One region of the Streptomyces sp. SudanB52_2052 genome, then DNA from elsewhere that is predicted to be linked to it. Evidence: riboswitches for the same ligand, from Rfam matches in the RefSeq annotation. Region 1 holds a riboswitch; the other holds the start of a gene.

What was found. A riboswitch is a leader RNA that binds a small molecule or an ion and turns the genes downstream of it on or off. The one in region 1 is predicted to bind cobalamin.
Region 2: it holds a riboswitch for cobalamin, as region 1 does, so the genes downstream of both, ACSUPV_RS02630 (energy-coupling factor ABC transporter permease) here and ACSUPV_RS31705 (cobalamin biosynthesis protein) in region 1, are expected to answer to the same signal.

Annotation. Positions count from the first base shown of each region.
Region 1 covers NZ_OZ186796.1:7,077,884-7,082,317, forward strand. Annotated here, with positions in the region: gene ACSUPV_RS31700 (cobyric acid synthase) at 1-115, opposite strand, end outside; gene ACSUPV_RS31705 (cobalamin biosynthesis protein) at 118-1,053, opposite strand; cobalamin riboswitch at 1,152-1,272, opposite strand; gene ACSUPV_RS31710 (nSTAND1 domain-containing NTPase) at 1,550-4,434, shown strand, end outside.
Region 2 covers NZ_OZ186796.1:556,833-561,266, forward strand. Annotated here, with positions in the region: gene ACSUPV_RS02620 (MDR family MFS transporter) at 1-258, shown strand, start outside; gene ACSUPV_RS02625 (serine/threonine-protein kinase) at 492-1,916, shown strand; cobalamin riboswitch at 2,105-2,290, shown strand; gene ACSUPV_RS02630 (energy-coupling factor ABC transporter permease) at 2,321-3,022, shown strand; gene ACSUPV_RS02635 (energy-coupling factor ABC transporter substrate-binding protein) at 3,019-3,393, shown strand; gene cbiQ (cobalt ECF transporter T component CbiQ) at 3,399-4,148, shown strand; gene ACSUPV_RS02645 (energy-coupling factor ABC transporter ATP-binding protein) at 4,145-4,434, shown strand, end outside.

The DNA of each region.
Region 1 (4,434 bases):
CCTTGAAGGGCGCGACCTTGACGTCCTGCCGCACCAGCCACCGGCAGATCCCGGCCGTCACGACGCTCTTGCCCGCGTCGGAGGTGGTCCCGGCGACGAGAAGCCCACCGCTCATGCTCACTTCCCCCTCTTCAGCAACCGCACGCCGGCGCACACCCCGAGCGCCAGCCAGGTGACGCGCCGCGAGAGCCGCACGGCCCGTTCGACATCGCGCCGGACGACGGCCCGCCCGCCGGTGTTCAGCACGGGCCGGTGCTCCACCCGCCCGCCGTACGACAGGGTCCCGCCCAGCCGCACCCCGAGCGCCCCCGCGAACGAGGCCTCCACGGGCCCGGCGTTGGGACTGGGGTGCTTCGCCGCGTCGGCCCGCCAGGCGCGCACGGCCCCGCGCGGATCCGGCCCGGCCAGCACCGCGAGCACGGCGGTCAGCCGCGCCCCCGGCCAGCCCGCGAGGTCGTCGAGACGCGCGGAGGCCCACCCGTAGCGCCGGTAACGGGCCGACTTGTGCCCGACCATGGCGTCCAGGGTGTTGACGGCCCGGAACCCGAGCAGCCCCGGCACCCCGCCCACGGCCCCCCACACCAGCGCTCCCACGACCGCGTCGGAGGTGTTCTCGGCGACGGACTCGACCACGGCCCGGGCTATCCCGTCGGCGTCGAGGGCCTGCGGGTCCCTCCCGCACAGATGCGGCAGCCGCGCTCGGGCCGCCTCCACGTCCCCCGCCTCCAGGGCACGCCCGACGGCCCGCGCCTCACGGGCGAGTGAAGTCCCCCCGACGACGGCCCAGGTGGCCGCACCGGTGAGCGCGACGGAGGCGACGGCGGAGGACCGCACCGCACGCTCGGCGACGGCCCCCAGCGCGACGGCGCCTCCCGCGCACACCCCGGCGTGCAGCGCGCCCCACCCGCGGTGGTCCCGCCACAACACCCGCTCCACGGCACCCGCGGCCCGCCCGAACACGGCGACCGGATGCCCCCGGCGGGGGTCGCCGAGCAGCAGGTCACCGATCAGGCCGGCGGCGGCGCCGTACGCGAAGACGCGACCGGCACCCATGGGCTCAGCCGGCCAACAGGGCAGGCAGGGGTGGGGTACTGAACCTCGATCGGCAGCCGCGCATGGCGATATGTCCTCACTCAGGGTGTCCACGCCCTGGTTCGACGAGACCGGCGGTGAGAGTTCCTGGCTCCCGGGGGATGGCTACCCCGGTGACAGTGGCGGGACCGCGCCGGACTCACACCGGCTTCCTCTCCTGCCGCCGTACTGGCTCCGGAAGTCCACCACGGCCGCGAACCGCCGTCAACTTGCCCTTGACCTGCGCGGGGAGAGTGTGGAGAACCCCACACCACTAGCACCCCGCCTCGCTCCCGGGACCGAGTCGGGGCGAATTCCCCTGTGCGGGTCGTGTTCCGGCGACCGGCTTGCACCCGCCCGACCCGAACCCTCCAATACCTCGCACAGGGGGATACGCGTACGGAAAGGGCAGAGCAGTGCATGACGCGGCCGAGCCGGTCTTCGTGGACATCACCGACCGCCGTCCGGAGCCGGCCAGGTGACCCGCGGACGTTTCCCGGAGGGGCTCGGCCCCGCGGTGGCCCGCGTGCGGTCGGCCGACGGCACTCCTGTCGGCTCGGGATTCCTCGTCGCACCCGGCACGGTGGCCACCTGTGCCCACGTGGTGGCGCAGGCCCTGTGCAGCGACGAACGGGACACCTCCGCGCCGACCCGCCCCGTGACCGTCGAGTTCCCACTCCAACGGGGCGGCGTCGCCTACGAGGCCTCGGTATCGGCCTGGCGGCCGGTGGCCCCGGACGGCACGGGCGACATCGCACTGCTGCGCCTGCCCGAAAGCGCCACCACGCCGGTCCCGCTGGCAGGCGCGTGCGACGTCTGGGACCACCGCTTCCGCATCCTGGCGTTCCCCGCCACGGCCGAGCACGGTGCCTGGATCGGCGGGCGGCTGCTCGGCGCCGTCGGACAGGGCTGGATCTCCATGGAGGCGGACGGCACCGCACACCACATCTCCCCGGGGTGCAGCGGGGCACCCGTCTGGGACGAGGAACTCGGCGCCGTGGTCGGCATGACGGTCGCGACCGACCGAGGCCGTACGGCCGCCACCTCCTACCTCATTCCCGCAGCCGCCCTCTTGGACCTGCAACCGGGCCTGCGCCGCTGTCCGTACCGAGGGCTCGACGCCTTCCGGGAGGAGGACGCCGCGCTCTTCTTCGGCCGGGAGAAGGAGACGGCACGGCTGCTCGACGCGGTGGACCGGCACCTCGTCGTACCGGTGGCCGGCCCCTCCGGCAGCGGCAAGACCTCACTGGTGCGCGCCGGAGTGCTGCCGCACCTGCGCGCCCAGGGCCACACCGTCTCCGAGATCCGCCCGCTGCCAGGCACCCCTGCCGCGCTCACCCTGGCACGGGCGCTGGCGCCACTGCTGGAACCGGACCAGGGCGTGGCCGACCAGGAACGCGGCGCCCTGAAGCTCGCGGCCCTCCTGGACGCCGGGGGAGGCCGGGCGGCGGCCGGTCTCGGCCAGCGCCTGCTGAACCACTGCGGCCCGCGCGGCCACGTCTTCTTCCTCAACCAGCTCGAAGAGATCGTGGTGGCCGAACCCGCCACCGCACGCGCCTTGCTGGCCTTGGTCGTCGCCCTCGCCTCGGTCCCGGCCGAGGACAAACGCCTGCGCGTCCTCGCCACCCTCCGCTCCGCCTGCCTCGACGACCTCGTGGAGCCCGCCACCGCCGCCGTCCTCAGCGACTGCGCCCAGGTCGTCGCGCCACTGGGGCGCACCGGTCTGCTCCGCGCCGTCGAAGGCCCCGCGTCCCGCGTACCCGGCCTCACCCTCGACCCCGGCCTCGCGGAGCGCATCGTCGACGACGCGGAGGACGAGCCCGGCCACCTGCCCATGGTGGAGTTCGCCCTCACCGAACTCTGGTCCCACGAGCAGGGCATCCGACTCACCCACGCGGGCTACGAGGCCCTGGGCGGGGTCGCCGGCGCGCTGTCCGCCCATGCCGAGAAGCGGGTCGGCGAGATCATCGCGGAGTACGGCGAGAAGCCGGTCCGCAGCCTGTTCACGCAGCTGGCTCGCCCTCACGAAACGGACGGGTTCACCCGGAAGCCGGTACGGCTGTCCCCGTTGCCTCCCGAGGTTCGGTCCGCCGCCGAAGCACTGGCCACGCGCACCCGATTCGTGAGGATCACGCACGGTCCCGACGGCGAACCGATCGTGGACCTGGCGCACGAGGAACTGGTCCGGTCCTGGCCGCGGCTGCGGCGGTGGCTGGAGGACTCCCGGGACTTCCGCATGTGGCAGGAGCGGCTCCTGCAGTCCCTGACGCACTGGCAGGACACCGGTGAGGAGACAGGTGCGCTGCTGCGGGGGACGATGCTGGCCACATCGCTGGAAAGGGCGGCGGACCCGGCCCACCGCGATGGCATCACCCGGACCGAGCACGACTACATCCGGACCAGCCATCGCCACGAGCAGCGCGGCCTGCGACGCTGGCGGTTCGCCGCGGCGATGCTGGTCATCCTCGCGCTGCTCGCCGGTGGTCTGGCGGGGGAGGCGTGGCGCAGGGGTTCGGTGCTGGAGGCACGAGGACAGGCCATCGCCTCCCGCGCTCTGGCGGAGGAGGCGTCCCTTGTCGCCGAGGTGTCCCCGGTGTCGTCCGTGCGACTGGCCCTGGCGGCCTGGCGCAACGCGCGGGGCAAGGAGGCGAGGCAGGCGCTGCTGGACGCCTACCTGATGGGTGCCTCCGTGGTGCACGGGTACCGGGGGCAAGGGGCGGAACAGATCCACGGGTTCGACATGACACCGGACGGCTCCGTCGTGGTGACGACATCGCAGGGACCGGACGGCGCCGGACACGCGCAGGTCTGGAGCGGCGTCTTCGAGGGGCGTGCGCGACCGTGGCCGGTCCGGGGTATCCCCCCGGGCATCCCCCGAGGGGCGGAACTCAGTGACGACGGGCGACTGCTGGCGATCGCCTCCGAAGACGGCTCGATGGGGGTGTGGGACGTACGGCGGCGGACGCGGCTGTGGCTGCGCTCCAGCCCGGCGCTCGGCGCACTCGGGCGGGTCGAGACCTCCGCCTTGGACTTCTCCGCGGACGGCCGTCGGCTGCTGCGTCTCGCCGTCAACCGCACGCGCGGCACGGGACAGGGCAGGCAGCCCACTGCCCTGGTCCAGATCTGGGACGCCCGCAGCGGCCGGACGGTGCCGGCGTCCCAGAAGGGCGTTCCGCCCGGCCCCGAGGCGGCCGGCGCGGCGCTGGTGCGCGATGGCCGCGAGGTCGTCTACCTGAGACGTGACTTCGACGACCCGAGTGCTGTGCAGGAACCCGTCGCGGAACTGCGGCGGGTGGCGGACGGCGCCGTCCGCGAGAGGTTCCCGGAGGCCGAGTGGATCGCCGGGAGAGGCACGGATGTCAT
Region 2 (4,434 bases), 6.5 Mb from region 1:
GGGCAGATGCTGGTCGTGCCCGCCGCCCGCGCCTGGGTCCCCGACCTCGCCGAGGAGGGCCGGCTCGGCCTGTACATGGGTGCGCTGTCCTCCGTCTCCGGCCTGATCGTGCTCGTCGGCAGCGCCGCCACCGGCTCCCTGCTCGACCCGGACCTGCCCGCCGCGGTGCCCTGGCTGGTCCTCGCGGCCGTACCGGCCCTGGCGGTGGCGCTGCTGCCGCGCCGGGAGGAGCGGACGGGCCCCGCGGACACCCCCTAGGGCCGGTCGTTCGGATGACGCCGCAGACGCGGGCCCGGCAACCGCGCGGGCGGGAGCGTCACTCCCGGGAGCGACAACGCGCCCCCGGGCTTTCCGGGACGTACCGTGCGGGGTCACCGCCGGGGAGCACACTGATCATCCGGCGCCAGTATCCTGGGTCGGCTGCGGCACCCCCCACCAATCCCCGCGCGAACGCGGGGAGTTCGGCCTGCGGCGACGACCTTCCCACACGCATGAGACGAGGACGAGTGCTGCTAGCGGGCCGCTACCGGCTGGAAGTTGAGATCGGGCGCGGTGGAATGGGAGAGGTCTGGCGTGCGTACGACGAGACGCTCGCCAGAGCGGTGGCCGTCAAGCTGCTGCTGCCCCAGGACACCGACGCCACGGCGGCCTCCCGGTTCCGCCTGGAGGCCCAGACCGCCGGGCGTCTCAACCACCCGAACCTGGTCGGTGTGCTGGACTTCGGCGAGTACGACAACCGGCTGTACCTGGTGATGGAGCTGGTCGAGGGCGACAGCCTCGCCGGGGTGCTGGCCGCGTCGGGAGCGCTCCCCGCAGGCCGGGTGGCCGATCTTGCCGCCCAGGCCGCCGCCGGGCTCGCCGCCGCGCACGCGCAGGGCATCGTCCACCGCGACATCAAGCCCGCCAACCTGCTGCTGGACGCGGGCGGCACCCTGAAGATCGGCGACTTCGGCATCGCGCGCTTCCTCGACGATCCCGGCGCCGCGCTCACCGCCACCGGACAGATCGTGGGCACCGGCCTCTACCTCGCGCCCGAACGCGCCCTGGGGCAGCCCGCGGGGCCCGCCTCCGACATGTACTCCCTGGGGTGCGTGCTCTACCAGCTTCTCAGCGGCCGCCCGCCGTTCCAGGCGGACACCGCCGTCGCGCTCCTCCACCAGCACCTCGACAGCGCCCCGGTGCCGCCCCGCGAGCTCGGTGTCGCGGATCTGCCGCCGGCGTTCGAGAGCTACCTCCTCGGACTCCTCGCCAAGCAGCCCGAGGACCGGCCCTCGGCCCAGCAGGCCGCCGAGTGGTTCGCCGGCGGCGCCTGGCGGGGGCTGCCCGAGCCACTGCCGGAGGCCGCGTCGCCGGTGCCGTCCTCCGCGCCGGCGCCGTACGCGCCGGCCGAGCCCCGCAGCGTCACCACCTACGCACTGCCGGGCGCCCCCGCCCTGCACACCACCCGCACGCCCCACGCCGGGCGCGCGCGCCGCTCCGCGCCCCGCGACGGCCTCGGCAACCGGCGGCGGGCGGCCGCGACGATCGCCGGGGCGGCCCTCTTCCTCGCCGCGATGCTCGCCGGCATGCTCTGGTTCTCCCCCGACAACACGGCCACGGAGGGCACGGAACCCGACGCGTCACCGACCGCGAGCAGCCCGGCCGCCACCCCCTCCGGCGGTTCCGCCTCGCCCCTCTCCTCCGCCCCGGGCACGGACACGGCTCCGGCCGCCGGCACCGTGGCCGATGTCACTCCGCCCACGACTCCGTCCCCGTCCACCGCTCCCCCCTCTCCCACTCCGAGCCCCGCGGCCCCCACGCAGGAGGCGACCGCCGACGCACCGCAACAGGCGGAGCAGCCGCGGCAGGAGAAGCCCCGCCAGGTCCGGCCGGTCGGGGACGGCGACGACGACGGGGACGACGGGGGCAACGACTGACACGGCCCGCCGGCGAGCCGGGCGGAGGAGGTGGCGTTGCCGTACGCGACCACCGCCGCCGGCGCGGGACCATCCGGCGCCCGGGGCGCCGCCCGTCTCGCGCGGATCCACGGCGGCATGCGCCGGTGTGCGAGCGGGCGCCCCCACACGCGCCCCCTGCGTGGCTTGTCATCGCCCTTATCCCGGCCTTATTGTCACCACGCCTTGGTGAACGGGAAATCCGGTGTGATGCCGGTGCGGCCCTCGCCACTGTGAATCGGGAAGTCCGGCTCCGGCCCTCACGGGCAGCCACTGGGTCCTGAAGGACCCGGGAAGGCGGAGCACGGGCGGTGGTACCCGTCAGCCAGGAGACCGGCCAAGGCGCGTCAACCATCCACGAGGTGCTGGAGAGGGTCTGCTGAGCCATGCACATAGCCGAGGGTTTCCTGCCTCCGGCGCACGCGGTCGCCTGGGGCGTCGCGTCGGCGCCGTTCGTCGTCCACGGAGTCCGGTCGCTCACCCGTGAAGTGCGCGAGCACCCCGAGAGCACACTGCTCCTCGGTGCCTCCGGCGCCTTCACGTTCGTCCTGTCCGCCCTGAAACTGCCGTCGGTCACCGGCAGTTGCTCCCACCCCACCGGCACCGGGCTGGGGGCCATCCTGTTCCGCCCGCCGATCATGGCGGTCCTGGGCACCATCACCCTGCTCTTCCAGGCGCTGCTGCTGGCGCACGGCGGCCTCACCACGCTCGGCGCCAACGTCTTCTCCATGGCGATCGTCGGGCCCTGGGCCGGATACGCCGTCTACAAGGTGCTGCGGCGGTACGACGTGCCGCTGATGGCGGCCGTGTTCTGCGGGGCGTTCGTGGCCGACCTGTCCACCTACTGCGTCACCAGCGTGCAGCTGGCGCTCGCCTTCCCGGACCCGGGCAGCGGATTCCTCGGCGCGCTCGGCAAGTTCGCCTCCATCTTCGCCGTCACGCAGATCCCGCTCGCGGTGAGCGAGGGCCTGCTGACCGTCCTCGTGATGCGGCTGCTGGTGCAGTCCAGCAAGGGCGAGCTGACCCGGCTGGGCGTGCTCCTCGCCGGGAAGCGGTCGCGGACCGAGACGGAGGCGGTGGCCCGATGAACCGGAACACGAAGATCAACCTGGTGCTGCTGCTCGTCGTGGCCGCGCTCGCCGTGCTGCCGCTCGCGCTCGGCCTCGGCGACCACAAGGAAGAGCCGTTCACCGGCGCCGACGCCCAGGCGGAGACGGCGATCACGGAGCTGGACCCGGACTACGAGCCCTGGTTCACGCCGCTGTACGAGCCGCCGTCCGCGGAGATCGAGTCGGCGCTGTTCGCCCTCCAGGCGGCGATCGGCGCGGGCGTCCTCGCCTACTACTTCGGCCTGCGGCGCGGCCGGCGCCAGGGCGAGGAACGGGCCACGGCCCGTCAGCAGGCCGCCGACGCGGACGCCGTGGGCGTCCCCGGAAAGTCCCCGGCCGACGGGGCCTGAGCCGCGTGCTGCCGATCGACGCGGCGGCGCACAGCAGCCGCTGGCGCCGCCGCCACCCCGTGGACAAGGCCGTGCTCGGACTCGGCCTCACCGTGTTGGCGATCTCGCTGCCGCCCTGGCCGGGCGCGGCCCTGGTGCTCGTGGCGGCACTGTCCCTGCTGCTGGGGCCGGCCGGTGTGCCCGGCCGACGGCTGTGGCGGGCCTACCGGGTGCCGCTCGGCTTCTGCGTGACCGGCGCGCTCCCCCTGCTCGTCCAGGTCGGTGGGCCGGAGGGCTTCGTCTCCCTCGCCGGTGACGGGCCGGTGCGGGCCGGGGAGTTGCTGCTGCGCACCTCGGCGGCCTCCCTGGGCGTGCTGCTGTTCGCCTTCACCACGCCGATGTCCGACCTGCTGCCCCGCCTGGTGCAGGCGGGCGTGCCCGCGCCCGTCGTCGACGTCGCCCTGGTGACGTACCGGATGAGCTTCCTGCTCCTGGACTCCGTGCGCCGCGTCCGGGACGCCCAGGCCGCCCGGCTCGGGCACACCGGCCGGGCCGCGGAGTGGCGGTCCCTGGCCGGGCTGGGCGCCACCGCGTTCGTCCGGGCCTTCGACCGGGCGGCCCGCCTCCAGGCCGGTCTCGCCGGGCGCGGCTACGACGGCACCCTGCGCGTCCTGGTGCCCGAGGCCCGCGTCTCCGTCCGCTTCACCACGGCCAGTTGCGCGCTCCTCGCGGCGCTGGCGGTGCTCACCTTCGTGCTGGAAAGGCCGCTGACATGAGCGAGGCCGCCCTCGTCGCCCTGCGGGGCGCGTCCTTCGCCTACGAGGACGGCCCGGCCGTGCTCAGCGGCCTCGACTTCGAGATCCGCGAGGGGCGCGCGCTCGCGCTGCTCGGCCGCAACGGCAGCGGCAAGACCACGCTGATGCGGCTGCTCAGCGGCGGACTGCAGCCGCACCGGGGCCGGTTGACGGTCGACGGGCAGCCGGTGACGTACGACCGCAAGGGCCTGACCCGGCTGCGCACGACCGTTCAGCTGGTGGTGCAGGACCCGGACGACCAGCTGTT